Tahibacter amnicola: one gene and its partner. Each later gene encodes a partner of the first gene's protein in a complex. Links are inferred from orthologs where the notes say so. Each region holds a gene or a part of one and is shown in the gene's direction. Other genes may lie near its edges.

Region 1 (14,521 bases):
GCCGACGCCGCGGGCACGGCGGCCACCGATTCGCCGGCGCACCTGCTCGATGCGCTGCGCTTCGGCCACTGGACCATCGCCGACAGCTTTATCGAGGTGATCCGCAGCTGGTCCGAGCGGGACCTGGCGGGTATCTGGCAGGAACTGGCCACCCACGGCGACCCGCGGGCGCGCCAGTGGCTGCTCAATCACGGCCTGCGACCGGATGCCTACGGCCCCGGCGGACGGCTGCTGGATGCGGCCGTCGCACAATTGCCCGACAGCCTCGCCGCGCTGGAAGAGCTGGTCCACGCGGGTGCGGGCATCGGCGGATCCGGCCTGTTGCGCCGCGTGCTCGACGCGGCGCGTCATTGCGAAGACGCGCCGCGGCGCCAGCGCCTGTTGCAGCTGGCCCGGGAATTGGTCGACGGCGGCGCCGACCCCTTCGACGCCGGCGAGTCCGGCGAAACAGCGGTGCATATCGCCGCCCAGCTGGGCGCACTGGATGTCCTGGATGCGTTGCTGGAACGCGGCGCTGATCCCAACCACCGCGATGCGCGCGGCCGCACGGCGCTGGCCCTGGCCATGGCACTGCCGGTTCCGGCAGCCGAGGCGATCGTGATGCGGCTGGTGCATTTTGGCGCCGATCCGGAGATCGCTGGCGACGATGGCGAAACACCGCTGGGTCGGGTCCTGGGCAGCGGTGCATCCGACCTGACCCGCTGGCTGCACTGGCCCAACTGGCCGCTGCCGCGACGCCGCCTGTGGCCGGCGGACCTGGTCAGCGCGGCAACCCAGGGCGACCGCGACGCGGTGCGCAAGCTGCTGGCACTGAAGCTGCCAATCGAGGCCACCGACGGGCAGGGCGCCACTGCGCTGCTGCGCGCCTGCGGCCAGGGTCATCGCGACCTCGTCGACGACCTCCTGAAAGCCGGCGCCGATCCGAATCACGCGGCGACCAGCGGCGCGACCTGTCTTTCCGCCGCGATCAGCGCGCGCCGCGAAGCCGTGGTCGCCTGCCTGGTGGGCCATGGCGTGGACGTGAACGCGCGCCTGCCGGGCGGAACCACCGCACTCATGATTGCCAGCGCGCTGGGATTTCCGGAACTGGTGCTGCAGCTGCTGCAGGCCGGGGCCGACCCGCAACTGGCGGACGACAGCGGCGCCACTGCCCTGCACGCGGCCGTGCAGTACGGCTTCGCGCAGCCGGCGCAGCGCGCCGCCGGCGTACTGGAAACGCTGCTGCGCGCCGGTGCGGCGCCCAATGCGCGTAACGGCAAGGGGCAGACGCCGCTGCTGCTGCTCGTGGGCGGACGCGCCGATCCAGGCACCCCCTGCGATGCACCGGCGCTCGGCCGGCTCGTCGCCGTGCTGCTCGACTACGCCGCCGACCTGGATGTGCAGGACGAACGGGGTGTCTCGGCGCTGCACGCCTGCGCCATCCATGGCCTGCTGGGCTGCGCACGCCAGCTGCTGGCACGCGGCGCAGACCGCGAGCTGCGCGACTGCCGCGGGCGGCGCCCGGCGGACCTGGCCGAACTCCTCGGCTATGCGGACGTCGCGGCGGAACTGGGCGCCACCGCGGCGATCCCCAGCCTCGCCAAGATGCTGCGCCAGCCGGTGCGGCCGCCGGAGTAGGCGCCGGTGCCGCGGTCAGGTCGTCGCGTCGATGTCGGCGGCGAAGATGCGTTCCAGTTCCACGAAGGCTTCCTGCGCGCTCTGCACCAGCGCCGCCTCGTCGTCATAGACCAGGTGCTGCGCCAGCAGTAGCGCCTCGTCGTGCGCGCGGAAACGCGCGATCCGCTCGGCGACCAGCCCCGGCGATTGCCCCAGCGCCTCGAGCACCTGCTGGGTGAGCACCAGGCTGCCGTCGAAGGTTTCGCGCACGACGCCGTCGACGTTCAGGTCCATCAGGCGGAAGGCGTGCTGGCGGTTGCGCGCCCGGGCGAAAATCTTCAGATGCGGATACAGCCGGCGCACGATGCGGGCGGTGCGCACATTGGCCTCGGGGTCGTCCGTGGCGAGCACGAAGATCTCGGCCTTGTCCGCCTGCGCCGCGCGCAGCAGCTCGGGGCGGGTCGGATCGCCGAAATAGATTTCGCTGCCGAAGCGGCGCGACACGTCCACCTGTTCGATGGAATTTTCCAGCGCCGTGAACGGAATGCGCTGGGCGCGCAGGATACGCGCCACGATCTGCCCGACCCGGCCGAAGCCGGCGATGATCACGCGCGGCGGATCCCCTTCGATACGATCGAACTCGCGCTCGGGAGCCCGTTCCCGCGTGCCGAGGTATTTGGCCACGCAGACCACGACCGCCGGCGTCAACGCCATCGACAAGGTGATCACCAGGGTCAGCAGGTCGTGCTGGCGCCCGTCGAGCAGCTGCGCCTTGTGCGCCAGCTTGAACACCACGAAGGCGAATTCGCCGCCGCCCGCCAGCACTGCGGCCAAGGCGAGCGACTGCGGGGTATCCAGGCCACCGATGCTGCGTCCGACGAGAAGCAGCACCAGGCCCTTGGCGACCAGCAGAGCCGCCGTCAATGCCAGCACCACCCACGGCTCGCGCAACAGCAGAGCCAGGTCCACCGACATGCCCACGCTGACGAAGAACAGGCCCAGCAGCAGCCCCTTGAACGGATCGATCTGGGATTCCAGCTCGTGGCGGTATTCCGAATCGGCGAGCAGCAGGCCGGCCAGGAACGCGCCCAGGGCCATGGAGATGCCGGCCAGCTCCATCAGCCAGGCCGTGCCGATGACCACGAGCAAAGCCGTGGCGGTGAAGACTTCCGGAATGCGCGTGCCGGCGACGGCACGGAACACCGGCCGCAGCAGGAAGCGGCCGGCCACCACGACCAGGGCGATGACGGCAACGACGCGCAACGCATCGACGAGGTTCATCGCCGCGCCGCCGGCGCCGCCCAGCACGGGGATCAGCGCAAGAATGGGAATGGCGGCCAGATCCTGGAACAGCAACACGGCGAAGGCCAGGCGGCCGTGCGGCGCGGTAAGTTCCTTGCGCTCGGCCAGGAGCTGCAGACCGAAAGCCGTGGACGACAGCGCCAGGCCAAGTCCCATCACGATCGCGGATTTCAGGCCCAGGCCAAAGCCCAGTGCGGCGACACCCGCAATGAGCGCTGTGGTTCCCAGCATCTGCGCCGTGCCCGCACCAAACACGGACTTGCGCATCACCCACAGCCGCTGCGGCGACAGTTCCAATCCGATGACAAAGAGCATCAGCACGACGCCAAGCTCTGAAATGCGCGCGATCTGCTCCGGATTCTGCAGCAGCTTCAATCCGGCCGGGCCGATCACCGCGCCGGCGATGAGATAGCCCAGCACGGCGCCCAGCTCGAACTTCTTGGCAATCGGCACGGCAATGACAGCCGCGGCCAGCAGCACGACGGTGTAGTGCAGGATCGTGTGTGTTTCCACGCGTGGGCTCCGGTAGACCGCCGAAGTATCGCATGCGGCTTCGCAGCGTCGGGTTCTCAGGATCTGAGATCACCGGCGCCTACAGTAACGGCTCGCACCCACGAGCCGGAACCGTCCATGACGCCTTTCCCGCAAACCCGCATTGCCCCACAGGCCACGCCCGGCTTCACCCTGGTCGACCGTGTCTCCGGCTGCTGGTTCGCTGCGGGGCTGTGCCTCTGGCTGGCCCTGCCTTCGGCGCGCGCCTATTCGCCCGTTTTCGGATGGGTCGGTTACTGGCTCGTGGGTGCCCCGCTGGTGACGCTGCTCGCAGCGCACCGGCACCGGTTGCTGGCCAGCGCGCGGGCGTTCCTCGTCCGCTCGTTCGCGCGCCGCAGCAGTGACGTGGCCGGGGAAGGGACCCCGTTCGACCGGCGCCAGGGATGGCGCCACGTCATGGTCCGGCACCGCCAGGCTCGGCGGCTGCCGGTGCGCCGCCCGCGCCGGACGGCGCGGATCCGCGTACTGGTCACGGCACTGCTGCAACGGCTGTAGTCACCGCCGCCGCCGGGGTGAACGTCAGTCGGTGATGCCCAGGCGTTTGCGTTCCAGACGGCGCAGGAATTCTTCCATGATGCGGCGGTAGAGATCCTCGCCGAGGTATTCGTCCTCGACGCCGGCATCAATCGACGGGTTGTCGTTCACTTCGATCACGACGATCCGGTTGCCGACCTGCTTGAGGTCTACCCCGTACAGGCCATCACCGATCGGCAGCGTGGCCTTGAGCGCGAGACGCACGACTTCCGGCGGTGCTTCGCGGACGGGGAAGGTCTTGAAGCCCCCGGACTTGGCCGTGCCCCGGGCGCCATGGTTGTAGATCTGCCAGTGACCGCGCGACATGAAGTACTGGCACGCGAAGAGCGGTTCCTTGTTCAGCACGCCGATGCGCCAGTCGAATTCCGTGTAGAGGAATTCCTGCGCGATGATCAGCGCGGTGTGCTGGAACAATTCGTCCACGCCCTTCTTCAGCTCTTCGGCGTTGTTGGCCTTGACGATGCCGCGCGAGAAGCTGCCGTCGGGAATCTTGAGCACGATCGGAAAGCCCAGCAGCTCCGGCAGTTCGGCCAGCTGCCTGGCGTTGTCGCGAAACAGGATTTCGCCGCGGGGCGTGGGCAGCTTGCGCGAACGCAGCAGGTCGTGCAGGTAGATCTTGTTCGTGCAGCGCAGGATCGACGTGGGATCGTCGATCACCACCATGCCTTCCTTTTCCGCCTTGTTGGCGAAACGGTAGGTGTGGTTGTCCAGCGCCGTTGTCTCGCGGATGAAGAGGCCGTCGTATTCGGCCAGGCGCGTGTAGTCGTTGCGCGTGATCGGATCGACTTCGATCCCCAGGCCCTTGCCAGCCTCGATGAAGGACCGCAGCGCCTTTTTGTTCGACGGCGGCATCGCCTCGTTGGGATCGTGCAGCAGGGCGATGTCGTAACGGTATTTCTTGCGCGCGCGTGGCTTGCGCCAGAGCTTCTTGGAGAACTTGTCCAGCGCGTCGGCGAAGGCATCTTCCTGCGGGTCATCCAGCGTATGCAGGCCGGCGGGCTTGATCGCGGCGATCTGCCAGACTTTCTCGCGCTCGAACTCGATGCGCAGGATCGGGCAGGGGAACGATTCGAACACCTGGCGCGCGAGGTCCTGCAAGGGGCCGTAGCTGGTTTCGCCAAAATATACAAGGATACCGAAGTCGGTCGTGTCACGGCCTTCTTCCGGCAGGAAACGCGCGACCTTCTGGTTGAGGTCGTCGATATCCAGGCCGTAGAGCGAGCGTCGCCGCAGGTCGTTGATCGTGCGTACCGACGGAATCACCTTGTGTCCGCGCGCCTCGGCCAGCAGTGACACGTAGTAACCGGTGCCCAGGTATTTGTAGCTGCGGCACAGGTTGATCACCTGGGTGCGTTCTTCTTCCTGGCCGAGCGGCTCGCGCAGGTAGTCCGTCGCGGTGACCACATTGTCGGAGGGGTAGTAGGAACCCCAGTCGGACGCTTTTTCGACGACGATGACGAGACGACTCATGGGCGCCTGGCGCGTCCATGCAGGAACAAGGCAACCGGAATATCTGTGTCAGGCATGGGTCGGGGAATCGGGGCGGGCGAGCCGGTCGCGAGTTTGACATAGGGCGGCAACACGTACACGGGTCTTTTGTCGTGCAGCCGGGCGGGATTCAGGCGCAACGTGTTCCATTCCGCACATCCGGGCGGTGACCGGTGCGCAGAGCGCGACGTATTGCCTGCCGCCGGTACAAGGCTCCTGCTAGGCTTCGCGCGTGCCACATCCCACCCCCTTCCAGCTGCGCGCCGCGACGCCCGCGGATACCGCCGCCCTCGTCGACCTGGAGCAGCAGACGTTCGCCTACGACCGGATGAGTCGCGCGCAGTTCCGGCGTCATCTGCGCAGCCCGACGGCCGCCATCTGGGTCGCCGAGCGCAGTGGCGCGCTGCTGGGTGCCGCGGTCCTGTTTTTTCGCCGCGGCGGCCAGCCGGCGCGACTGTACTCCCTGGCCACGGCTGCCAGCGCGAGAGGGGAAGGTGTCGGACGGCGATTGCTGCAGACGGTCGAGTCCGATGCCCTGCGCCGCGGTCATGATCGCCTGCGGCTGGAAGTGCGCACCGACAATGCGGCGGCGATCCGCTTGTACGAGTCGTCGGGCTACCGGCGTATCGCCGAGAAGCCGGGCTACTACGACGACGGGTCGGACGCCTGGCAGTATGAAAAATTGTTGACGGGAGCCTCCGAATGAAATTCGTCCTGCCCGCACTGCTTGGCGTCCTCATCGCCGGCGCGCACCTGCCGGCCGCGTCCGCCGAGCCCACTCCGACCGCCCTGCCGACCGACCTGCCAGCGCATGTCACCCTGGTGCAGACGACGATGCCACAGAAGGCAATCCGCAAGATCGCCGCAACCCACGGGGTGCGCCTGCCGCGGATGTTCGTGTTCAATGCCCGGCGCGAGAAGGTGCTCTACACCATTGGCTGGAGCCCCGACGTCACGGGCCGGCTCGAGGCCGCGCTGGCGGGCGGCAAGCCACTCAAGGGCGGTGACGATTTCGCGCGGGCGGTGAAAGACCTGGAAACCGCGCCGGGCGTGCCGCTGGATGCGGCCAGCCTGCCGCCGGCGGACTTCTACCTGATCGAGCACTGGGGCAGCTGGTGCACGCCCTGTGCCGTGGAGATCGACCGGCTGGTGGAGATCCTCAAGCGCGATACCACGCACCGTTTCGTCTGGATCGGCGTGCAGTTCGAGAACCCGGAAACTCTTGGCAAGGCGGCGCGCTGACCGTGGCCCAACTGGCAGACCTGATCAACACCTACCCGGGCCTCCTGGCCATCGGCATCTTCTTCGCGCGCATCGCGGACGTCACCTTCGGCACCATCCGCATCCTGGTCGGCTTTCGCGGCTACCGCCTGCTGGCCGCGGTGATCGGCTTCTGCGAGGCCTTCATCTGGGTGCTGGCAGCCAGCAAGGTGATCGGCCATCTTGACAATGTATACCTCGTCATCGCCTATGCGGCCGGCTACGCGACGGGCAACTTCGTCGGCATCACGATCGAACGGCGGCTGGGCGTGGGGCGCGAGCTGGTGCGCATCATTTCCTACTGCGACGCCTGCAACCTGGCCGAGGCGCTCACGGCGCGCGGTTACTCCGTGGTGGAGCTGGCCGGACGCCACCGCGGCGCGGCGACGGTGCAGGTGCTCTACGTCGTCGACCGGCGCCGGCGCATGCCGGAACTGTTGCGCCTGGTGCACGAGCTCGACCCGGATGCGATCTACACCGTGACCGACGTGAAGAACTGCCACGGCGAGGACGAACACGCCCTCGACGGCCACGGCCCCGGCATGGCGTCGCTGCGCAACAAGCGCAAGTGATTACCAGCCGCTGGCCTTGATCAGTTCCGCGGTCGCCGGGTCCGCCGGCCGCGCGACCAGGCCACCGGCCGCCGCGAGCGACACGCGGTAGCGGGCGCCATCGATCAGGGGCATGTACGTGGCGCTGCCGAAATCAGCGTCCACGAATGGCAGCCAGGCCGGGAAGCGGCGCTTGACCTGCCACAGGTCCAGCACGTTGTCGCCAGCCAGGTCGACGATGCTGGGCGGCTGGGTCTGTGCCACCGCCGCGTTGCGCCAGCGGCCACTGATGCGTTCCACGCGGTAGAGCGGCTCGGCGCCCAGGGTGACCGCCCGCGGCGTCCACTTGATGACACGCGCGTCCAGCTGCCAGTCGTCGCCGGAGAGCTGTACGGTTTCGTGGGTGCCGTCGGCAAGATCCACGCGCAGGGCCCAGGTGTTGGGTGCCACCGCTCGCACCTGGATGTCCGCTACCGGCGCCTCGGCCACCAGCCGCTGGTAGCCGCGCAGCGAGGTGCTCAATCCAGCCGAGAGCAGGGTGATCAGCAGGAAGGCCAGCAGCCATGCGCCCCGATGGCAGGCCGACAGCCGTCGCCGGTCGCGCCAGCGCCGCCGCACGGCGAAGGCCTGCAGCAGGCTCGCCAGGCCGAATAGCGCGGCCGCAATGGCCGGAATCAGGGCGGGAATGTCGGGCATCATGGGGGCTCCTTGCTCGGCGTGATGACCGCTGTGCCACGCGACACGGCAAACGCGGCCGCGACGCGTCCGATCGACCTCTGGCTATACTGCGCATTGTCTATCGGCTCGCACAAGGTTGCCCATGCGTTGTATTGCCCGGTTGTCGCTGGCGCTCGTCGTCCTCCTGGTTGCCGCCTGCGGCAACAAGGGCGATCTGGTCAAGCCGGAACCGACGCCTGCGTCGTTCGCGCCTGCCACTCGGTGAAGCCTGCGTGCACGCAGGAATCCCCTTCACCAAGATGCACGGCATCGGCAACGACTTCGTCGTCATCGATTGCCGCGATCGTCCACTCGGCCTGGATGCGGCTGCCATCGGCCGTCTCGGCGACCGCCATTTCGGCGTGGGTTTTGACCAGCTGCTGACCATCGAGCCGGCGACCGATCCCCGCTGCGCCTGGCGCTACGGCATCTACAACGCCGATGGCAGCCAGGCCCGCCAGTGTGGCAACGGCGCGCGGTGTGTCGCCGCCTGGCTGCACCGCGCCGGCGCCCTGGGCGCCGGCCAGACCTGGCTGGAGAGCCCGTCGGGGCCGGTCGCCGCGGAGATCCTGGACGATGGCAACGTCCGCATCGACATGGGCGAACCGCGGTTCGAACCGGCGCAGATTCCGCTGGACTTTCCGGAAGTGGCCGACAGCTACGCCGTCGAGGCCGCAGGCGCCACCTTGAGCTTCGGCGCGGTGTCGATGGGAAATCCGCATGCCGTGATCGAAGTCCCCGATGTCACCGAGGCCGACGTGGCAGACTGGGGACCGGTGCTGCAGAACCACCCGCGCTTCCCGCGCCAGTGCAATGTGGGATTTGTGCATATTGTGTCGCCGCGCGAGATCCGGCTGCGCGTGTTCGAGCGCGGCGTGGGCGAGACACTGGCCTGCGGCAGCGGCGCCTGCGCAGCCGTGGCCGTGCTGCATCGGCGCGGCAAGATCGACCACCAGGTGGCCGTGCACCTGCCCGGCGGCGAGCTGCAGATATCCTGGGCCGGACCGGGCCATTCCGTGTGGATGACCGGGCCGGCCGCTTTCGTTTTCGACGGGAACTACTATCCATGAGCGACCTGAGTCTGCGCGACGGCCTGACAGCAATGGAGGTAGCCAGCTACCTGCGCCGTCACCCCGAGTTCCTCAACGAATTTCCGGATCTGGCCCTCGGTCTGCGCCTGCCGCGCGACCAGGGGCCGGCGGCGTCGCTGGCGAGCTATCAGCTGGACGTGCTGCGCGACAAGAACCGCGAGCTCAACCGCCGTCTGCACGAGCTGATCGATATCGCGCACGAAAACGAGCAGCTGATGATCCGCGTGCATACGCTGACCCTGTCGCTGATGCGCGCCACCTCGCTGTACGACAGCCTCGCGCGCGTGGTCGCGGGCCTGACCGAGGATTTCGACACCCAGCTGGTGCGCATCGTGCTGTTCGGTCGTGCCGATTCGCTGCCCAAGGCCGAATGGCTGATCGTGCAACCCGACGGCCCCCGCGCGATGCCCGCCTTCGCCGAGTTCCTGCAGCGCAACGAAACGCTGTGCGGCCGCCTGCAACCGGAGAAAGTCGAAGCCCTGTTCGGCCAGCGCGCCGATGAGGTGAAGTCGACCGTGCTCATGCCGGTGAACAACCTGGGCATGCTCGCTATCGGCAGCGACGACATGGACCGCTTCCATCCGGGCATGGGGACGGTCTTCCTCAAGCTCATCGCCGAGGCGATCACCGCCTCCGTCGTCCGGTATCCGCTCGCGTGACCACTCCGGGCGCCGGCGACGGATCCGGCGCTCTCGGCGCCCCGGTCGCCGCCTTTATCGATTACCTTCGCGTCGAGAAGCGCTACGCCACCGGCACGCTGGTGAACTACCAGCGCGAACTGGAGACCTTGCGCCAGCATGCCGAGAAGCTTGGCCTGCGGGCGTGGTCGGAACTGCATGCCGAGCAGCTGCGCGGACTCGTTGCACGCGAACACCGGCGCGGCCGCGAGCCGGGGAGCCTGCACCACCTGCTCTCGGCCTGCCGCAGCTTTTTTCGCTGGTTGTTGCGCGAAGGCATGCTGGCGAAGGATCCGGCCCTGGACGTACGCGCACCGAAACTGCGCCGCAAGCTGCCCCAGGTGCTGGATGTCGACGAGGCGAGCAGCCTCGTGGAAATTCCCGCCGACGGCGCCGAAGCCGTGCAGGATCGCGCCATGCTGGAGCTGTTCTACTCCAGCGGCCTGCGCCTGGCCGAGCTGACTGGCCTGCGCTGGCAGGCGATCGATTTTTCCGACGGCACGGTGCGCCTGTTCGGCAAGGGCGCAAAGACACGCGTCGTGCCCGTCGGCAGCAAGGCGCGCGAAGCGCTGCTGGCCCTGCGTGAACAGGCAGGCCCGCAACCCGACGACCCGGTCTTCCCCGGTCGCAACGGCCGTCCGATCGCACCGGAAACCGTGCGCCGCCGGCTCAAGCGCTGGGCGCAGAGCCAAGGCATCTGGAAGCGTGTCTACCCGCATCTGCTGCGCCATTCGTTCGCCAGCCACCTGCTCGAATCCTCCGGCGACCTGCGCGCCGTGCAGGAACTGCTCGGCCACGCCGACATCGCCACCACGCAGATCTACACCCACCTGGACTTCCAGCACCTCGCCCGCGTGTACGACGCCGCGCATCCGCGCGCAAAGCGGCGACGAAATGATGAGGAAACGTAGGCTGGGCAGAGCGCAGCGAAGCCCGGCTCGGAGCGTACGCTCTACCCAGCCTGCGAATAGGGCGCTTTCAATTTTGTGGCCCGGGTAAGCGCAGCGCACGCGGGGTGAACCGCGAATTGTCGTCCAATCAGCGTTGCCCACACGACGCGGCGTATTTCCGACGTCGACGCAGGTTCACCCCGGGTGAACCCTGCGGGTTAACCCGGGCTACGGAATGCATAGCCGCGCATCTTCTGTAGTCGGCTGGCCGAAGGAAGCGAGCCAGGCTGCCCGCGGCGGCACTCGCGACGCTCTGGCTCTTCGGCTCCCAAACACACCAATGCGCCCGGCGATGTTGGGCATCGCTGCGCTCAGCGCCAACCTACAAAAGCGGAAGCCACAGGTTGCTCACGGCGCCGCCTTGACCCCCACCGACTCGAAGAGCTTGCCGCTGTCGAACCAGCGATCGCCGCGGATCACCGTGCGTACCTTGCGGATATCCCCCATCACGACGGTCGGATCGCCATCCACGAGAATCAGGTCGGCGACATAGCCGGGCGCGACGCGACCGTAGTCCTTGTTGCGCTTCATCACGGCGGCGGCGTCGTAGGTGGCGATCCTCAGCACGTCTTTCGGCGGGATGCCCGCGGCGACGTACAGTTCCAGTTCGCGCGCCAGGGCAAGGCCAGCGGTGCCGTCGGTACCGGCCACCAGGCGCACGCCGCTGCGATGGAGGACGCCGACGAAGTCGATCATGCGCTGGAAGCCATCGCGATAGGCGCCTTCCTGCCCCGGCTTGATCGGCAGGCCGCCGGCACCGGAACGAACGCCGCGCTGCAGCGTCGCGGGAAGCCGGTTGACGATGGCCGCGCTACCCGGCCCGGGGAAGCCGGGACGACTGAGGAACATGTCCTCGAAGGTGCTGACGGTCGGGTCGACCACCGTGCCGCGGTCGCGCAGCAGCTGGACGAAACTGCGCACCTCGGGCGCGCCAAGGTCGATGGCCGCGCCAAACTCGCCGATGGCGGAGAAGCGGGCCGGCGTGCGCGTGTCCTGCACTTTGTCGAACAGGAAATTGAGCATCAGCATGTTGATGTGCTGGATTTCGTCCGCACCGGCCTCGACGAACTGGCGGGCGGTCATATAGGCGGGGACATGCCCGCTGACGCGCAATCCGGCCGCATGGGCGGCCTCGATGATGGACGGAACCAGCTCCGTCTTGAGGGAACTGTATATTTTTACCTGCTCATAGCCCGTCCGGGCGTATTCGGCAATGTGTGCCCTGGCCTCGTCGGCGGTGTCGGCCAGCACCTTGGTCGGCCCGGCGAACGGGCCACGGCCGTCGATGATGCCGGCCTTGATGATGCGGGGGCCGATGTCCATCCCGGCCTCGATCGCACCGATACGAGCGGCCAGGCTCGTTCCTTCGTTTGCCAGGTCGCGCACAGTGGTGACGCCGCCAGCGATGTCGAGTACGGGCTGCGCCGCGCCGGACTCGTGGACATGCATATCCCACAGGCCCGGCATCAGGAACCGGTTCCCGGCATCCATCCATTGCGCGTCCGCGGGTACCTTCACCGTCTCCGCGTCCCCGACAGCGCTGATCCGGCCCTTTTCCACCAGCACGACCTGGTTTTCCTGCACCGTGCCCGATGGCGGGTCGAACACGCGCGCGCCACGGATGGCGAGCGGGTGCGTCAGGTGCGTCGTCAGCGACTTTGCCCGCTGCGTTGCGACACGTTTCTCTTCGGCATCCTGCGCCTTGCCCAGCTGCGGCAGGATGGCCGCATTACCCTCGCGCACCATCGAAAACCAGGGGGAGTAGCTGGCAAAGAAGCGCTGCTGGTCATCGAGCCAGAAATAGTTCGGCGTGAGATCGAGCCCATGGAGCGCATACAACGAGAGCGTCTTGCGTCCTTGCCTGGTCTTTACTTTCAGGTCAGACAGCTTTTCGATCCGCGCCTCGCCATCGGGCAACAGGGCCATGCGCTGGCCGGGCGCGGCGAGCAGGGCCCGTCCGAGCAGCACCAGTTCCTCGGGCGCGCCCTGCAGGCTCAGGTAGAACGCTGGCCCAGCCGCGGTGCGCGCCTGGTCCTCGGACGCGTTTTTCCACGTGACCTTGTCGCCCTCGCGGTTGTAGCGCTCTTCCACCGCTGCCTTGAAATAGTCCACGCCGCGGTTCTCGACGCTGCGGGTGGTGCCATCACCAGCCAGCCGGAAGACGCTGTCCGTGGACGGTCCGCGTCCGCGGTCGTTGTATTCGAAATGCACGCGGACGCTGCCGTCGTCCTCGTAGGTGGCCACCTGCTTGCCAGCCAGATTGCCGACCAGCCAGACCTCGGTGTTCTCGGTGGTTGCGGCGTCGGCCAATGGGACGGCCATCGCGAAGGCCAGGGTTGCTATCAGGATTCGGAATCGCATCGGCCTGCCTCCATCTCGGGGATCCGGGCAGGCTAGGGCAGGCGGCAGCGTTCAACCTGTGCCGAAAGTGGCGGAAGTCATCGGGTGTGGCGTCGCCATCATGCGGTCATCGTTCCGAATGGCCGACTTCGTCGTAGCCACCGCGTCCGAACAGGCCCGGCCGGATCAGGTCGATGAAAGCGCGCGCCTGGGTGGAGAGGTATTTGCCTTTGCGCATCACGACGCCATAGCTGCGTTGTGGAAAGTACTGGCGCAGGTTGCGGACCTCGAGTTTCTGGCGGTCGTCGCCGGTAATGCAGATGCCCGTGACGATCGAGATGCCCAGGCCCATCGCGACGTACTGCTTGATCACTTCCCAGCCACCGACCTCGATCGCCACGCGGTACGGCACGCGGCGCTGCTGGAAGACCAGGTCGACCAGGCGGTACGTCGTGAGGCGCTGTGGCGGGAGGATCAGACCATAGGGGGACAAGTCCTCCAGGTGAATCTCCGGCTTGCCGGCCAGGGGATGTTCCCGCGGCAGGATCAGCATCGGATCGAACCACTGCACGGGCTCGTAGCTCAGGTCGTGCGGCACGTCGAGCATGGAGCCGACGGCGAAGTCGACCTGGTCCTGGCGCAGCAGGGCCAGTCCGTCCTTGCCCGTGACGTTGAACAACTGCAGCCGCACATGCGGATGCTGCTCGCGGAACGCCTGCACCAGGCTCGGCAGCAGGTACTGGATCGTGGAGGAGCCGGCGGCGATGGTGACCTCGCCGGCGTCCAGGCCCTGGAGCTGGCTGCGGAACTGCTGGTCCAGGCTTTCCAGCCCCTCCACCAGCGGCCGGGCCAGCTCGTAGAGCATCTGCCCCTGGCGGGTCAGCACGAAACGGGGACGCGCGCGCTCGAGCAGGCGCACGCCAAGTTCCTTTTCCAGCGCCGACAGCTGCAGGCTGATCGATGGCTGCGACAGGAACAGCGCTTCACCCGCGCGCGCCAGTGTGCCGAACTTCACCACATGGCAGAACGCGCGCAACTGCTTGAGCCGATTGCCTTTGTAGTAGAAGCGCGGGGTCGTTTCGGCCGCCTCGGCACGCGCTTTGGTTTTGCGCCGCGTCCGTGTACCCGCACCCTGCACTTTCTTACTGCGCGCAGCACCTTCGGATTTCAAACGCTCGTTCGACATGGCTTCGGTTTCAACCACTTGGCGCTGATTTAACGTTGTTAAATAGATGCATTGAAACGTTTGCTTTGTCAAATGCTGCGCTGCACGCATAGGCTTGGTCGTATTCAGCGAGCGTTTCCGGAGTTGCAGATGGCCGTTCCGATGGATGAATTTCCGCTTGGCGCAATGGAGATCCGCGCCGTTCTTAAACCCGGTTACGAGCAGATCCTCACGCCGCCGGCCCTGGCCTTCCTTGCTGCGCTGCACCGGCGCTTCGACGCCCGGCGCCGCGCCCTCC
Region 2 (14,657 bases), 280 kb from region 1 along the record:
CCCGGCGCCGAGATGTTCATCATTGAATCGGGCACGGTCGAGATCCGGCGCAGCGCGCGTGGTGATGTGACCATCGCCACGCTGGAGAGCGGCGACTTCTTCGGCGACATGGCGATGCTGGAAGACCAGCCGCGGTTTGCCTCGGCACTGGCCCGGACCGATTGCCGGCTGCTGCGGATACAGCGCGCCGCCTTTGCCGACCTGTTGCGCCAAAATGTGGAAATTGCGGTGCGGATCATGCGCAAGCTCGCGGCACGCCACCGGCGCGCCGAGCAGCGCGCCGCCGAACTGCAGGCCGCGCTCGACCAGCTGCGGGGCGCCGCAGCGACGGCCGCAAAGCCGGCGACCGAGCCGGCGGTCCGCCCGCCGCGGCCGGTGACACCGCTGCCGCCGCCATCGGCAGTGGGGCCTGCAGTCCTTGTGCACGCGGCCAGCGGGCAGCGTTTTGCGCTCGATCCGGCACGTACCGAATTCCTGATCGGCCGTACGGATCCCGTCACCGGCATCACGCCCGAGATCAATCTCGGTCCGCTGGATGCGTCACGCAGTTTGAGCCGCCGGCATGCGAAGCTTCTGAGCGAAGGGGGGATCTACTTCCTGCGCGAAGAGGTGGGTACCGCCAACGGCACCTTTGTCAACGGACAGCGCCTGGCGACCGGCGCGACTGTCCCGCTGAAAACCGGAGACCGCCTGAAATTCGGTGCGGTCGAGATCGAGTTGGTCGCGGCCTGAAACGCGACAGGGGAGCATCATGACGAACGAACGACTGGCGGCGCTCGAAGCGGTGGATCTGTCCGCCGTTGCCGACCTGAAACACCTGAAGGCCGAGCAGGACATCCTGGCCGAGCGTCTGACCCAGCTGGAGGAACGGCGGAGCGCCGTCGCTGATGCGGTGTACCTGCGCGTGCGCGGCGACTACCAGGCCAGGACGCGCGAGCTGGAAACGAAGTCGGCACCGCTCAAACAGCAGGCGCGCGAGCAGTACGCCACGCTCAAGGTGCTGCACCATCGCTTCGCCGCCGATCACGAAGCCATCTCGCTCGATCGCCAGGAAATCGAGTTGCGTCACCAGCTGGGCGAGTTCGACGGGGCCGAGTTCCAGCGCCGCAGCGCTGATCTCGAAAAAGACCTGGCCGAGCGGCGCGAGGCATTGGGACGCGCCGAGTCGCTCAAGGCGCAGTTCCTCGAAGCCTTCCATTCGGAAGCCGAGCTCGAAGCGGCCGCGCGTGCACCGGAACCGGCGCCCGCTCCATCTGTCGTAGCGGCCCCGCCGGCTCCGCCTGCAGCGGTCGAGCCCGATCCGGCACCGACGCCCTCGCGCAACGAGATCCCGACCAAGGCCTACCAGACGCTGGAAACGGAAACGATTGCGCCGCCGGATGCGACCCAGGCCATGGCGATGCCGCCGTTGCCCACGATGGAGCCTGCGCCCGCCATGCCAGCCCCACCGGCGACACCGCGGCGTCCTCCCAGTGAGACGCAGATCATGCCGGTACTGGACATCCCGCTGCCGGCCCGCTCGAGCGCCACGCCGGCCGCGCCGTCGGGCGCGACGGTCGTCGTTCGCGCCGCCCGGCTGGTGCCGCAGAATCCCGAGGCGGGCAAGAACAGCATCATGCTGAACCTCAAGCCGCTGAACATCGGTGCGGACCCGGCCAATGACGTTCGCGTCGGCGGCCCGGGCGTGGAAGCCAGGCACGCCCAGCTGACGGTGAGCATGGCGGGTTATACGGTTGTCGACCTGGGCACCGCACACGGCACGCGGGTCAATGCGGAGAAAGTGCGCGAGCGGCTGCTGCGCGACCAGGACGTCATCCAGGTCGGTGCTGCGCGCTGGGTATTCCGGGAGGGTTGAGGGGTGGGCCTTGAGATCGTCACCGAGCAGCAGGGGCAGGTGCATGTCCTGCTGCTGGGCGGCCGGCTCGACGCCGAAGGGGCGGTCGACCTGGAGCTCGCCCTGCAGGAACTGGAGGGCGCAGGTGCCCGCTATTTCCTGTTCGACCTGACGGCGCTCAATTACGCGTCCAGCGCCGGTATCAAGGTGCTGGCCCACCTGGCGGACCGTCTGCGCGGCAAGGGGACGACCTGGCTGGCGGGCGTTCCCGATTCACTGCGGGAGATCTTCACCCAGCCCGAGCTGGCGCAACGCCTGCCCGTGTACGCCGATCGGCGCAGTGCCCTGGCGCGGCACTCCCAGGCGCAGCTGGATCCGCGCCTGGTATCAGCCGCTACGGAACTGATGGGGGCGCCCGCGGCGGACTCCGCGGCGGCCGGCGGCGGCGCTTCCGACCTGACCCAGGCGGCCGCACGGCTGCTGGGAGCCAAGACAGCGCCCGAGAGGGTCGAAACGCGCAATCCGACGCCATTGCCGCCCGGCCGTGAACCGGCAGGGCTCGCGGCGAAACTCAAGCGGTGGCTGGGGCCAAAAAGCTGACCCCTCACCGCTGACCCTGGAGCGCTCGCGGGGGCGAGTGCATTCGAACGTTCCATTCCGATCAGAAAGGAAGGCGAAATGACGATTGCGCTCTGGACCATCCTCGTGGCGGCCTTTCTGCCGCTGGTGTTCACCGGCATTGCCAAGTTCAGCAAAGGGGCGACGCGCTTTGACAATCGCCAGCCGCGCGTCTTCCAGGCCAACCTGGACGGATTCCGCGCCCGTGCGCACTGGGCGCACCTGAACTCGATCGAGGCGTTCCCACCGTTCGCGGCCGCGGTGCTGGTGGCGCATGTGCTGCACGCGCCACAGGACAAAGCGGATCTGCTCGCCGTCGCGTTCATCGTGCTGCGACTGGTGTACGGCGCGATGTACCTGGCGAACCAGGCGACCTTGCGCAGTGTCGCGTGGGCGCTGGGCGTGGCCTGCGTGGTCGGTCTCTTCGTGATCTCGGCCTGAGGCCGGGATAGCAGTCCCCCAAAGAAAAAGGCCGGATGACTTGCGTCATCCGGCCCAAAGCAGCACTGCGACTACGGGGAGGGGAGGGTCGTCGCAGCGCGGCTTGGTACTCGTTGTTCAGTGCTTACTTCGCCGGGGCCGCGGGGGCAGCCTTCTTGAAGGCGTTGGCCTGGTTCTGCAGCGTTTCGTTGGTGGCGGCAAAGGTCGTCTTGGCCAGTTCGCCGAGCGCTTCGCTCGTCTTGATGCCGAGGCCGAACACTTCCTGGCTGGTGCTGTAGACCTTCTCGGCCGATTCCTTGGCGAGGCTGACGCTCTTCGGCCAGATGGCCTTCAGACCGTCGAAGTCACGCACTTCCAGTGCTTCCGACACGAACGCCGCGGTGGCGTTTGCACGGTTCTCGAACGTCTTCAACTGCAGGTCAGCGATCTTTTCGAAGTTCTGGAGCGCCAGGCCCTGAACCTTGAAAGCGGCATCGGCGAAGCTCTTGCTGAACGCCAGCACTTGGTTGTTGTACTGCTCGATCATGGTGGCTTGCCCTCGCAGGCGGTTGGTGGAGTGTGGGCGCGAAGCGTACCAGGGGTTTTGTTGCGTTGCAACACGTGATTCGCAAGAAAATACCCATGACACCGGGATCGGTAGAAATGACGGGAGTCTGCCCGGTGTCAGGGCGTCGTGCATTGCGTCAAAAAAGTGTTAGCAAGGCGGGATTGCGCGCGCGATCCCGCAACGCCGCCCAGGGCGGGCGGTGGCACGAAGCGTGTTCTGGCGCCGGGCGGTAGGGGGCTCAGGGCCCGTCGATATTGGCCAGCAGCGTGTCGCGGAATTCCCGCGGCGCCTTTTCACCGAGCCAGATTGCGATCAGGGCGCGGTTGAACTCCACGCCCGCCAGCTGGCCGACGGGTTTGTTGTCCACATAGATGCGCATGCCGGCATCAGGGATGTAATCGAACAGGATGGTCTGGCCATGCTCGGCGGCGCCGAAGAGGGCCAGGAAGCGATCGACGTTGCCCTTGATGCGCGGCATCTGGTTCGCACCGACCGCGTCGGTGAACGATTTCAGCCAGTACTCGTCGACACGGGCATCATCAAGAGCAGGGATCTGCCAGATGACGGTCATGCGGAAGGGGGACATGCCCGATGCCAGCTGTTCGCCCGAGCGCACCGAAAGCGGTACGTACAGCGCAGCGGTATAGAACGGGACGAAATTGCGATCCAGGACGGCCGCGCCGGACAAATGCAGGTTGTTGCCCACGCCCGGGACGTCAATGCGCTCCGGGAATTCCTCGCCGCCGACAGTGACGGCGGAGGCGGTTGCGGAAAGCGTCAAAAGGCACAACGAGAAAATTCGCGACAGAAGCATGCGCGACACCGGCCCGGAAATTTTCCCGAGTTTAGCCGGTTCCGGTGCTGTCGGGGCCACCGTATGCGCAGCCGGATGTACAGGTTTCGTGAACCACTACACGGCTGAGCAGTGGCAGCGCCGGTTTGAGTTGCTGCCAGATCCAGATCGCCAGGTTCTCGCTGGTGGGATTGGCGAGTCCGTCGATGTCGTTGAGGTAGCGGTGGTCCAGCGCATCGAAGACCGGCGCGAAGGCCTGCTTGATGTCGGCGAAGTCCATTACCCAGCCGGCGCGCGGATCGACCGGGCCGCTGACGTGGATTTCAATCCGGAAGGAATGACCGTGCAGTCGTGCGCACTTGTGGCCCGGCGGAACCTCGGGCAGGCGGTGCGCCGCTTCGATCTGGAATACCTTGAAGAGATCCATCGCGCAGGACGGTGCCGGTCGCGTGCCGGCAAAATACGTGGCCGGCGCGCCAGAAGAAGGAATGGTGGCTAGAGGCGGGATCGAACCGCCGACCTCAGCATTATGAGTGCCGCGCTCTGACCGGCTGAGCTACCTAGCCACTACGGGTAATTGTGCCCGAAATAGGGTCGGGCATTGTAGCTTCGCCGGGGCCGCTGTCAAGGCCGGTTCCATACTCTGCCTTGCTGGCCCCTCGCGCGCTGTGGAAGAATCCTTGCCAGGGCGTAATTTGGAGTGGCCAGTGATCGATCCCGATGGCTATAGGCCGAATGTCGGCATCGTTCTGTTGCGGGATGATGGCCGCCTGTTCTGGGCACGGCGCATCAACCGCGATGGCTGGCAGTTTCCGCAGGGTGGCATGCGCAGCGACGAAACGCCGCTGGAGGCCATGTACCGCGAACTGCACGAGGAAACCGGTCTTGGCGCCGAACATGTGCAGGTGCTGGGAGCCACGCCCGGCTGGCTGCGTTACCGGTTGCCGCGCCGTTATCTCCGGCGCAATGAGCGCCCCCTGTGCATCGGTCAGAAACAGGTCTGGTTCCTGCTGCGGTTCATTGGCGAGGAGCGGCATTTCCGCCTGGATGCCAACGAGAAGCCCGAGTTCGACCTGTGGCGCTGGGTCGATTTCTGGTACCCGGCGCAGAACGTCGTGACTTTCAAGCGGCGTGTGTACGAACGGGCGCTGCGCCAGTTTGCGCCGACGGTGGAGTCGGTGTGCCGTGTGCGCCTGGGGGATCTCCCGGCGCCGGTCGAGAAGAGCCTTTCGGCGGTTCCGGCCCTGGTCTGACGTGCGTGACCGTGCCGTCAGCCGCCCGGCCGACGATGTACGCAGTGGGGCAGCGCGGTCGCGATGTCCGGCAGGTTAGGTGAGATACATTCCCAGTGGATGCCCATCGCCAGTTCCGGCGTCGTTTCGCCGCGCAGGATGATCTGGCCGCCGTCGACGCCCGAGCGCCCGTCGAAGGTGAGGGTGATGGTTGATCCGCTGACGGCCAGCGTCCGCAGCGATTCTCCCCGGTAGAGCGACGGTTCCGGCAGGCCGGCCTGGGCATTGGAGCTAGGCCAGGTACCGTGGGAGAAGTAGAACTCCGCCAGGGCCACCCGGGCTGGATCGGCGGCACGGCGGAAATCGCTCTCGAGGACGCGGTCCCGTTCCTGGCGCGCGCCAACCCCGAAATCACCGCCAGTGCGGCTGCCGCGCAGGTAGTCGTGGAGAAGCAGCGCCGCCAGCGCGGCCGCGAATACCACCACGAAATTCAGGGCCAGGCGCTGCATCGGCGTGCTCCTTGGTGCGCGTGATGATGATCGACACCGGGTGGGTTGCGTCCAATGGGAGAGATGTTGACAATCATTCTCATTTGCAGTTGAATGGATGCACCAAAGGGGCTCTGCACCATGTACGTCTGCATCTGTAACGGCATCACCGATTCGGCCATCCGCGACGCGGCTGCTGATGGTGTACGTTCCCTGGCCGAGCTGACCATGCGGACCGGTTGCGCCGGTACCTGTGGATCCTGCGCCGACTTTGCCGAGCAGGTGCTGCGCGAAGCCATTCCGCGCAATGCCAAGCCCTTCGGACTGGCCCTGGTGGCTGCCGCCGCCTGACGCGCGGCCCATTCCCTCCTGCTGTTCTGCGGTGCCCGGCGGATGAGCCTGGCGATTTCCCGCATTGGATAGTGCATCCGATTCGCGTTTCCTCCTGGGCAGACCGGCGGCGGTATAGTCTGGTCGTTTTCGTTCAAGGAGCAGGACATGAAAGGCGACGCCAAGGTCATTGAGCATCTCAACCGGGCGCTCTACAACGAACTCATCGCGATCAACCAGTATTTCCTGCACGCGAAGATGTTCAAGAACTGGGGCTTCAAGGAACTCGCCGATCACGAGTACAAGGAATCGATCGACGAGATGAAGCACGCGGACAAGCTCATCGACCGCATTCTGTTCCTCGACGGCCTGCCCAACCTGCAGCAGCTGGGCAAGCTGCTGGTCGGCGAATCGCCCAAGGAAGCGCTGGAGTGCGACCTGAAGCTCGAGTACGCGGCAGTGCCGGACCTGAAGGCCGCCATCGCCTATTGCGAACAGGTCGGCGACTACATCAGCCGTGAACTGTTCGAGTCGATTCTCGAATCCGAAGAAGAACATATCGACTGGCTGGAAACGCAGCTCACGCTGATCCGCCAGCTGGGCGATACCGCTTATCTGCAGACCAAGATCGGCAGCTGACATCCGCCCTTTGCGGGCACTTGCGGGTGGGGGTCTGAATACGTACATTAGTACGTATGACGACCCCCGAGCTCACTCCCAAGCAACGCCGCGTACTGGAATTCGTTCGCGCCTATGCGAGCGAGCACGGCTATCCGCCCAGTCTGCGCGAGATTGCCGAAGCGCTCGGCCTGCGCAGCCACAGTTCCGCCCAGGACTACATCGACGCCCTGATGCGCAAGGGCGCCCTGGAGCGCTCCGCCCAGCACCGCGGCCTGCGCCTGCCGGCTGTCGAGACACCGTCGGCGGATTACCGGCTCCTGCCGCTGGTCGGCCGCGTGGCAGCCGGCAGTCCCATTCTTTCGGAAGGCAATATCGAAGCCCAGTTTGCCGTGGCCGGCAATCTGTTCCGGCCGCGGGCGGATTTCCTCCTGCGCGTGGTCGGCGCGAGCATGCGCGAGGTCGGCATCCTCGATGGTGACCTGATCGCCGTGCACCGCACGCCGACTGCGGATGATGGCCGCATCGTGGTGGCACGGCTGGATGACGAAATCACCGTCAAGCGTCTGCGGCATGCGGGCGATCGCCTGCTGCTGCTGCCGGAGAATCCGGATTTCTCACCCATCGAGGTCGATCCACGCCGCACGGACAGCTTCGCCATCGAGGGCGTGTACGTGGGCGTCATCCGTCAGGGGGAACCATGAGTGCCGCACCGGTCCGATCGCTACCCCTGGAAGGCGGCCGTTCGGCGCCTGCCGCCGGGCTGGATGGCGTGCTGCGCCATCCAGGTGTATGGCGCCGCTCCGCGCCGCTGTCGATGCGGGCGCAATCCACCGGCTGGGATGCGCTGGATCGTCTCCTGCCCGGCGGCGGCTGGCCGCTGGGAGCACTCTCGGAAATTCTCATCGGTGCCGATGGCCTGGGAGAGCTGAGCCTGCTGATGCCGGCGCTGGCCAGCCTCACCCGCCAGAAGCAGCGGGTGGTGTTCGTGGCGCCGCCCTACATTCCCTATGCGCCGGCCCTTGCTGCCCAGGGCATCGACCTGGCCTTCGTGGCGGAGGTCGGCAATCCCACCGACGACCCTCTTGGTTCGATGCGGCCGCGTGTCTCCTCGGCGGCCGCTCTGCAGTCCGCTGGTGGAATAGCACCCGCTGCGATGCCGCCCAGGGCAGGAACGACGACGTCTTCTCCTGCTGGTGGGCGCCGGGTGTCCGATGCCTCCTGGAGTGCCGAGCAATGCCTGCGTTCCGGTGCCTGTGGCGCCGTCCTTTTCTGGGCCGACAAGACCGACTACGCCCAGCTGCGCCGTTGGCAGCTGGCGGCGGAACATGGCGGTGGGCTCGCGTTTGTCTTCCGTCCCGAAGCGATGGCCTCACAGGCCAGTCCCTCGGCGTTGCGCCTGCTTGTACATGCGGACGAACAGGGCACATCGGCGGAGATCCTCAAATGCCGCGGCAGCTTTGGTGCTGCTGCCACACGATTGCGATGGCGTGCCTGAGCAGGCAGACCGCCCAGGCCTCGCAAACCTGTCAGTTGGTCAGGAGTTCACCGCCACGGATGGCACTTCGACAGGAGCAACTCATGTGTGAAACACCAGCTTGCTACGCACTGGATAGCGGATGCATGCGACAGCGTCGCAACAGGGCAATGCAACCGACGCGTTCGTCGTCCGCTTTGCCACTTCTGGTATCAGCCGGCGATGGTCCTTTGGCATCAAGCACCGTCAGACGACGCAAGCCTGGGTCATCGGTTGCATCGGCGCCGGAGTGGGTTACGGGTAACCCTCTATCGTTGCCGCCAGCACCATCCGGCAGCGATGCCGTGGTTTCGCGGACCGGCATGCGGTGCACGTCCTTGCCATTCGATGCGTCGACGAGGGGGCCGATGAAGAACGCTTCTCCTGCGAGGCGTGGGTCTTCCGGCGGGAAGGACCAACAGCAGGGCCGGTCACTGGCCGCGAGGCGTCCTGGCAATTGATCTGGCGCACATCCTGAGACACGTACTGGCCAAGGTTGGCTTTCCTGACCACATTACCTTGCCATGCTCTGGGCCTGCCTCCATTTTTTTGAATTGCCCCTGGCAGCGGTATTCGCTACCGCAGGTACCGCGGAAGCGGTGACCGATGACGTCGCCAGCGAGCCGGCACAACCGCAGGCGGTGTATGAAGGTCCGCGCCAGCGGCCGGTGATCGCGCTGGCCAACGCGCCGGCGCAGGCCCAGGGGGTGCGGCGTGGTCAGTCCTTGCCGGCGGCGTCGGCCTTGTGTGCCCAGGTGACGCTGCGGCCGCGCGATCCGGCAGGTGAGCGGCAATTGCTGGATCTGCTCGCCGCCTGGGCCTACGGCTATAGCGCCCAGGTCAGCCGGTTCGAGGATCACTCCCTGCTGGTGGAAGTGGGAGCCAGCCTGCGTCTGTTTGGCGGATGGTCTTCACTGGAGCGGCAATTGCGCGCCGACCTGCAGCAACTGGGGTACGCCCACCGCATGGCGGTGGCGCCTGTCGCCGCTGCCGCCAGCGTACTGGCCCGGATCAGCGACGGTGTCGCCATTGTTCATGACGCGCCGCTGCGTACGGCACTGCGTCGCGTACCGCTGCCTTTCTGCGGGTTGGATGCGAAAGCCGTGGAATGCCTCACCGGCATCGGGCTGACCCGTCTGTGCGACGTCCTGGCCCTGCCGCGCGCGGAACTGACCCGGCGTATCGGCGTTGACGGCGTACGCTGGCTCGACCGCCTGCAGGGTCGAGCCCCCGAGACATTGCCGCTGTACCGTCCACCCGATCGCTTTGCGCGACGAATCGAGCTGGACGGGCGCGTGGACAGCTGGCCGGCGCTACTGTTTCCGTTGCGGCGGCTGGTGCGCGAACTGGCGCTCTACCTGGATCTGCGCGACAGCAGCGTCGAGCACTTTCATCTGCTGCTCGAACACGAGCAGCGCGCCGCCACCCAGGTGCCGGTCACCCTGCTGACCGCGCGCCGCGATGCCGACGGTCTGTTCGAGTTCTGCCGCGGACGCCTGGAGCGCGTCAGCCTGGCTGCCGAGGTTAGTGCTATTTCCCTGGTAGCAGAAGACCTGCCGCCCTTCCAGCCGCGCCACGGCGACCTGTTCGACGTACGCCGTGAGCAGTCCCTCGACTGGCCAGACCTCGCCGATCGCCTGCGCGCCCGCCTGGGCGACGGCGCCGTGCGACAGCTGGCCGTCGGTCACGATCACCGGCCTGAACTCGCCTGGCACTACGGGGCGGCAGGTCGCCTGGACCCACCCCTGCGTGGTCCACGGCCGCTGTGGCTGTTGCGCCGTCCGATCGTGCTGCGACCGGATCCGGCGCGCATCCTGGCGGGGCCCGAGCGCATCGAAAGCGGCTGGTGGGAGGCTGATGCGCGGCGCGACTACTACATCGTGCAGACCCGCGATGGCCAGCGTGCCTGGGCCTTCCTGCCTGCCGGGGCGTACAGCGGCTGGATGCTGCACGGCTGGTTCGCATGAAACCGCCCGGCAAGGTGGTGCCGCTGCGGCCGCCCTCCTTTGACGAGCCGCCGCAGATCCACGACCACGGCCCGGTCAGCCGCCCGCGCCGCCTGCCGCGGCCCCGCGTGGATGGCGGTTCCGAGGCGCCGCCGTTGCATCCGTCCGTCGCCGTCTACTACGCGGAACTGCATTGCCTGAGTGACTTCAGTTTCCAGCGCGGCGCCTCCAGTGCGGCCGAGTTGTTCGAGCGGGCCGCGCGGCTGGGCTACAACGCCCTGGCCATCACCGACGAGTGCTCCCTGGCCGGCATCGTGCGTGCCTGGGAGGCGTCGAAGAAGTTCGACCTGCGCCTGATCGTCGGCAGCGAGATCCGGCTGGCGGACGGCCCGACCCTGGTCTTCCTGGTCGAAGACCTCGCCGGCTACACGGAGTTGTGCCGCCTGGTCACCCTCGGGCGACGCCGCTGCGAAAAAGGCAGCTACCGGCTGTGCCGGGCGGATGTGGAAAACCTCGCGCCGGGCCTGGTCGTGCTGTGGCTGCCGGATCCTGCCGGCCTGCCTTCGCGCCAGCCGGCGCCGGACGCGCAGGCGGTCACCGCGGCGCTCGCCGATGATGCCGACTGGGTCCGGCGGCACTTCGCCGGCCGTGCCTGGATTGCCGTCGAACTGCATCGCGGCGCGGACGACGCGGCCGACGAAGCGGCATTGGTGCAATTGGGAAAACACAGCCATTTGCCGGTGCTCGCGGCCGGTGGCGTCCATATGCACCATCGCAGCCGGCGCGTGCTGCAGGATGTCCTGACGGCGGTTCGCCTCAACACCACCGTTGCCAACGCGGGCGATGCGCTGTTTCCGAACGGTGAACGGCACCTGCGCCAGATCGCGACGCTGTGCGCGATCCATTCGCCGGCGCTGCTGGCCGAAACGCAGGTCGTGGCCGACCGGTGTCGCTTCCGGCTGGATGGCATCAACTACGAGTATCCGCATGAACTGGTTCCGCAAGGCCGCGACGCGACAACTCATTTGCGTGAACTGACCTGGCAGGGAGCCCGTGCCCATTGGCCGGACGGCATTCCGGACAGGGTGGTCCGCCAGCTGGACAAAGAGCTGGCCCTGATCCGGCACAAGAAGTACGAGCACTTCTTCCTCACGGTCTACGAACTGGTCGACTGGGCGCGCCGGCAGGATCCGCCCATCCTCTGCCAGGGGCGCGGATCGGCGGCCAACTCGGCTGTCTGCTACTGCCTGGGTATCACCTCGGTCGATCCGGCGACAGGGCACCTGCTGTTCGAACGCTTCCTCTCGGCCGATCGCGACGAGCCGCCGGATATCGATGTGGACTTCGAGCACGAGCGGCGCGAAGAGGTGCTGCAGCACGTGTTCTCCAAATATGGTCGCGACCGTGCCGCGCTCGCGGCGACCGTGATCACCTGGCAATCCAAGAGCGCCGTGCGCGCGGTGGGTGCGGCGATGGGGCTGGGCGCTGATCAGCTCGATGCGCTCAGTCGCGTGTTCACGCGTGGCAACGGGGGCGAATCGCTGGATGCGTTGCTGGCGGAAAACGGCTTCGACAGCCGTGATCCCACCCTGCAACGCATCATGGCCGTCACCGCCGAGCTGGTGGACCGCCCCCGCCACCTCTCCCAGCATGTCGGTGGCTTCGTCATCTCCGAACATCCGCTGCACAGCCTGGTGCCGGTCGAGAATGCCGCCATGGCGGACCGCACCGTCATCCAGTGGGACAAGGACGACCTGGAGGCCCTGGGCCTGCTCAAGGTCGATTGCCTGGCCCTGGGCATGCTGACCTGCCTGCGCAAATGTTTCGACCTGATCCAGGTACACAAGGGAGAGAAACTGGGCCTCAAATCCATCGCGCCGGACGATCAGGCCACGTACGAAATGATCCAGAAGGCCGACACGATCGGTGTCTTCCAGATCGAATCGCGTGCGCAGATGTCGATGCTGCCCCGCCTGAGGCCGGCCACCTTCTACGACCTCGTCATCGAAGTGGCCATCGTGCGGCCGGGGCCGATCCAGGGCGGCATGGTGCATCCCTATCTGCGCCGGCGCAGCGGTGAAGAGCACTATGTTCCAGACGAGCGCCTGGCGCCGGCGATCGGTCGGACGCTGGGCGTGCCGATCTTCCAGGAGCAGGTGATGCACCTGCTGCAGCTCGCCGCCGACTTCACGCCGGAGGAATCGGACAAGCTGCGTCGTTCCATGGCGGCCTGGAAGCGGCACGGTGGCCTCGAGCACTTCGAGCAGCGTATCCGCGACGGCATGCGCCGGAATCACTACGACGACGCCTTTGCCACGCAGATTTTCGAGCAGATCAAGGGGTTTGGCAGCTACGGCTTTCCTGAATCCCACGCGACGAGCTTCGCCCAGATCGCCTATGTGTCTTCCTGGCTCAAATGCCATCACCCGGAAGCGTTCACCTGCGCGCTCATCAATTCCCAGCCGATGGGCTTCTATCCGCCGGCGCAGCTCATCCAGGACCTGCGCCACCACGGCGGCTGCGTACGCCCGGCCGATGTCAGCCACAGCGACTGGGATTGCACCCTGGAGGCGCTGCCCGGCGGCGGCCATGCACTGCGCCTGGGCCTGCGCCTGGTCAAGTCGCTCAAACAGGTGGTAGCCGAACGCATCGTGACAGCGCGGCGCGTGCGGCCATTTGCCGATGTGGCCGACTTCACCGCCCGCGCACAGATCGAACGGTTCGAGCGCGACCGTCTGGCGGAAGCCGGTGCACTCAAATCGCTGGCGGGGCATCGCCATCGCGCCCGCTGGGAGAGCGCAGGCGCGCAGATCCCCACGCCGCTGCTGAGCGGAGCCACCGTGCAGGAGGAGCGCGTAGCCCTGCGTCCCCCCACGCGTACAGCCAATGTCATGGCCGACTACGCCACGACCGGCCTGTCACTGGAAGCGCATCCGGCGGCATTGGCGCGCGCCGCCCTGCGCCGGCGTGCAGTGCGCGATTCGCGCGAATTGCAGGCGCTGGACGGCAACACCTTTGCACGCAGCGCGGGGCTGGTCACGGTGCGGCAAGCCCCGCCGACGGCCAGCGGCGTGGTCTTCGTCACGCTGGAGGACGAGCACGGGCAGGTCAATGTGGTCGTCTGGCGCGACCTTGCGCAACGCCAGCGCCGGGTCTTGCTGGAGTCGGTGCTCCTGGGGGTCGATGGTGTACTGCAGACGGAGCAGGGCGTCCGCCATCTGGTTGCCAAGCGGCTGCACAACTATACGTCGCTCCTGCCGGCCGGGCTCGACAGTCAGGTTCGCAATTTCTACTGATCCACAATGCGCCATGCGAAAGGCTAGGACGCCTGGTCGCGCATGCCTTCCAGGCAGATGGAAAACCAGTCGTATCCCTCGCACAGCGTATCGATCTCGCTGTCCGGCGACAGCATGCCCAGCGCCGCCGTCAGCGCCCAGTACTCCCCAAGATGATGTTCGAGCAGGTCGGCGTTCTGCTCCAGATGGCGGAAAATCTCCAGCCGCAGGGCATCCAGGCGGCTGTAGTCGAAGCCTGGCTGCAGCGATTGCGTCACCATCGCCATGGCGCGGCGCGCCAGTTCCGGCAGGGCGAAATCCCAGCAGCCCAGCTGCAGGCACATCGACACGCGCACGTAGTCGTTGGCGGCAGCCAGGCCATGGTTCTGGAACAGCTGACGAATTGCCGGATGGTCCGCCATTGGCTACGACTGCGCCTAATCGACAAAAAGAGAATCCAATTAGTACACGAAGTCGCGCGATTGCGGTATCCGTTCCTGCGCGTCGTGGCTTAGACCTTGGTCGTTGGCACTAATGGCCTGCAACACGCGAATCGGAAGAGACTGACTCGTTCCGGCCGCGCTGGACTTGCCGCTCACTCGGGCTGTAGCACTGCTCCCCTCACCCCGAAGCGGCGCCCAGCACGACCAGCCCTTCGCCAGTCACTCCCGACTCTTCGATTACAGGCCACTAGCGATTGGTCAGCTGGATCTCGATGCGCCGGTTACGTGCCAGTGCCTCGGGTGTCTGCGACGTATCCAGCGGCTGGAACTGGCCGAAGCCGTTGGCGGAGAGCCGATGCGCCGGAAGCCCCTGCACCACGAGATACTTCACGATCGACACGGCGCGGGCCGACGACAGCTCCCAGTTCGAGGGGAAGCGATCCGTATGGATGGGGCGATCATCCGTATGGCCGTCGATACGCAGCACCCAGTCGACGGTGGAAGGAATCTCCGACGCCACCTCCCGGACCGTCATGGCCAGTGTGGCCATCGACGCCAGTGCTGCCGGGCTCAGCT

Evidence for each region.
Region 2: the proteins of dapF (region 1) and N4264_RS03590 are in contact, whole or in part, in a solved structure (PDB 5YGU), measured with the Escherichia coli proteins. The link is inferred for Tahibacter amnicola from one-to-one orthologs.

The regions. Positions count from the first base shown.
Region 1 is NZ_CP104694.1:571,810-586,330, reverse strand. The notes cover bases 7,332-10,165. They hold dapF (diaminopimelate epimerase), read left to right. Parts: upstream 7,332-8,260; coding sequence 8,261-9,070; downstream 9,071-10,165. Other genes in these bases: N4264_RS02375 (tyrosine recombinase XerC), read left to right, coding at 9,747-10,165; N4264_RS02380 (DUF484 family protein), read left to right, coding at 9,067-9,750; lptM (LPS translocon maturation chaperone LptM), read left to right, coding at 8,104-8,226; N4264_RS02395 (hypothetical protein), read right to left, coding at 7,332-7,982. Outside these bases: N4264_RS02430 (ankyrin repeat domain-containing protein), read left to right, coding at 1-1,617; N4264_RS02425 (monovalent cation:proton antiporter-2 (CPA2) family protein), read right to left, coding at 1,633-3,411; N4264_RS02420 (hypothetical protein), read left to right, coding at 3,529-3,945; N4264_RS02415 (RimK family ATP-grasp domain-containing protein), read right to left, coding at 3,970-5,454; N4264_RS02410 (GNAT family N-acetyltransferase), read left to right, coding at 5,705-6,178; N4264_RS02405 (thioredoxin domain-containing protein), read left to right, coding at 6,175-6,714; N4264_RS02400 (DUF2179 domain-containing protein), read left to right, coding at 6,717-7,304; more of N4264_RS02395, read right to left, coding at 7,305-7,331; more of N4264_RS02375, read left to right, coding at 10,166-10,679; N4264_RS02370 (amidohydrolase family protein), read right to left, coding at 11,067-13,079; N4264_RS02365 (LysR family transcriptional regulator), read right to left, coding at 13,186-14,334; aceB (malate synthase A), read left to right, coding at 14,374-14,521. UniProt on the Escherichia coli protein: Involved in the succinylase branch of the L-lysine biosynthesis and in the biosynthesis of the pentapeptide incorporated in the peptidoglycan moiety. Catalyzes the stereoinversion of LL-2,6-diaminopimelate (L,L-DAP) to meso-diaminopimelate (meso-DAP).
Region 2 is NZ_CP104694.1:853,299-867,955, forward strand. What follows is about bases 3,744-6,713. They hold N4264_RS03590 (RNA pyrophosphohydrolase), read left to right. Parts: upstream 3,744-4,940; coding sequence 4,941-5,486; downstream 5,487-6,713. Other genes in these bases: N4264_RS03575 (chalcone isomerase family protein), read right to left, coding at 3,744-4,254; queD (6-carboxytetrahydropterin synthase QueD), read right to left, coding at 4,286-4,660; N4264_RS03595 (pilin), read right to left, coding at 5,504-5,974; N4264_RS03600 ((2Fe-2S)-binding protein), read left to right, coding at 6,095-6,304; bfr (bacterioferritin), read left to right, coding at 6,452-6,713. Outside these bases: N4264_RS03550 (cyclic nucleotide-binding domain-containing protein), read left to right, coding at 1-732; N4264_RS03555 (FHA domain-containing protein), read left to right, coding at 752-1,855; N4264_RS03560 (STAS domain-containing protein), read left to right, coding at 1,859-2,434; N4264_RS03565 (MAPEG family protein), read left to right, coding at 2,513-2,893; N4264_RS03570 (phasin family protein), read right to left, coding at 3,018-3,419; more of N4264_RS03575, read right to left, coding at 3,679-3,743; more of bfr, read left to right, coding at 6,714-6,922; transcriptional repressor LexA, read left to right, coding at 6,979-7,605; N4264_RS03615 (ImuA family protein), read left to right, coding at 7,602-8,399; N4264_RS03620 (Y-family DNA polymerase), read left to right, coding at 8,942-10,384; N4264_RS03625 (error-prone DNA polymerase), read left to right, coding at 10,381-13,659; N4264_RS03630 (hypothetical protein), read right to left, coding at 13,683-14,060; N4264_RS03635 (peptidoglycan -binding protein), read right to left, coding at 14,329-14,657. UniProt on the Escherichia coli protein: Master regulator of 5'-end-dependent mRNA decay.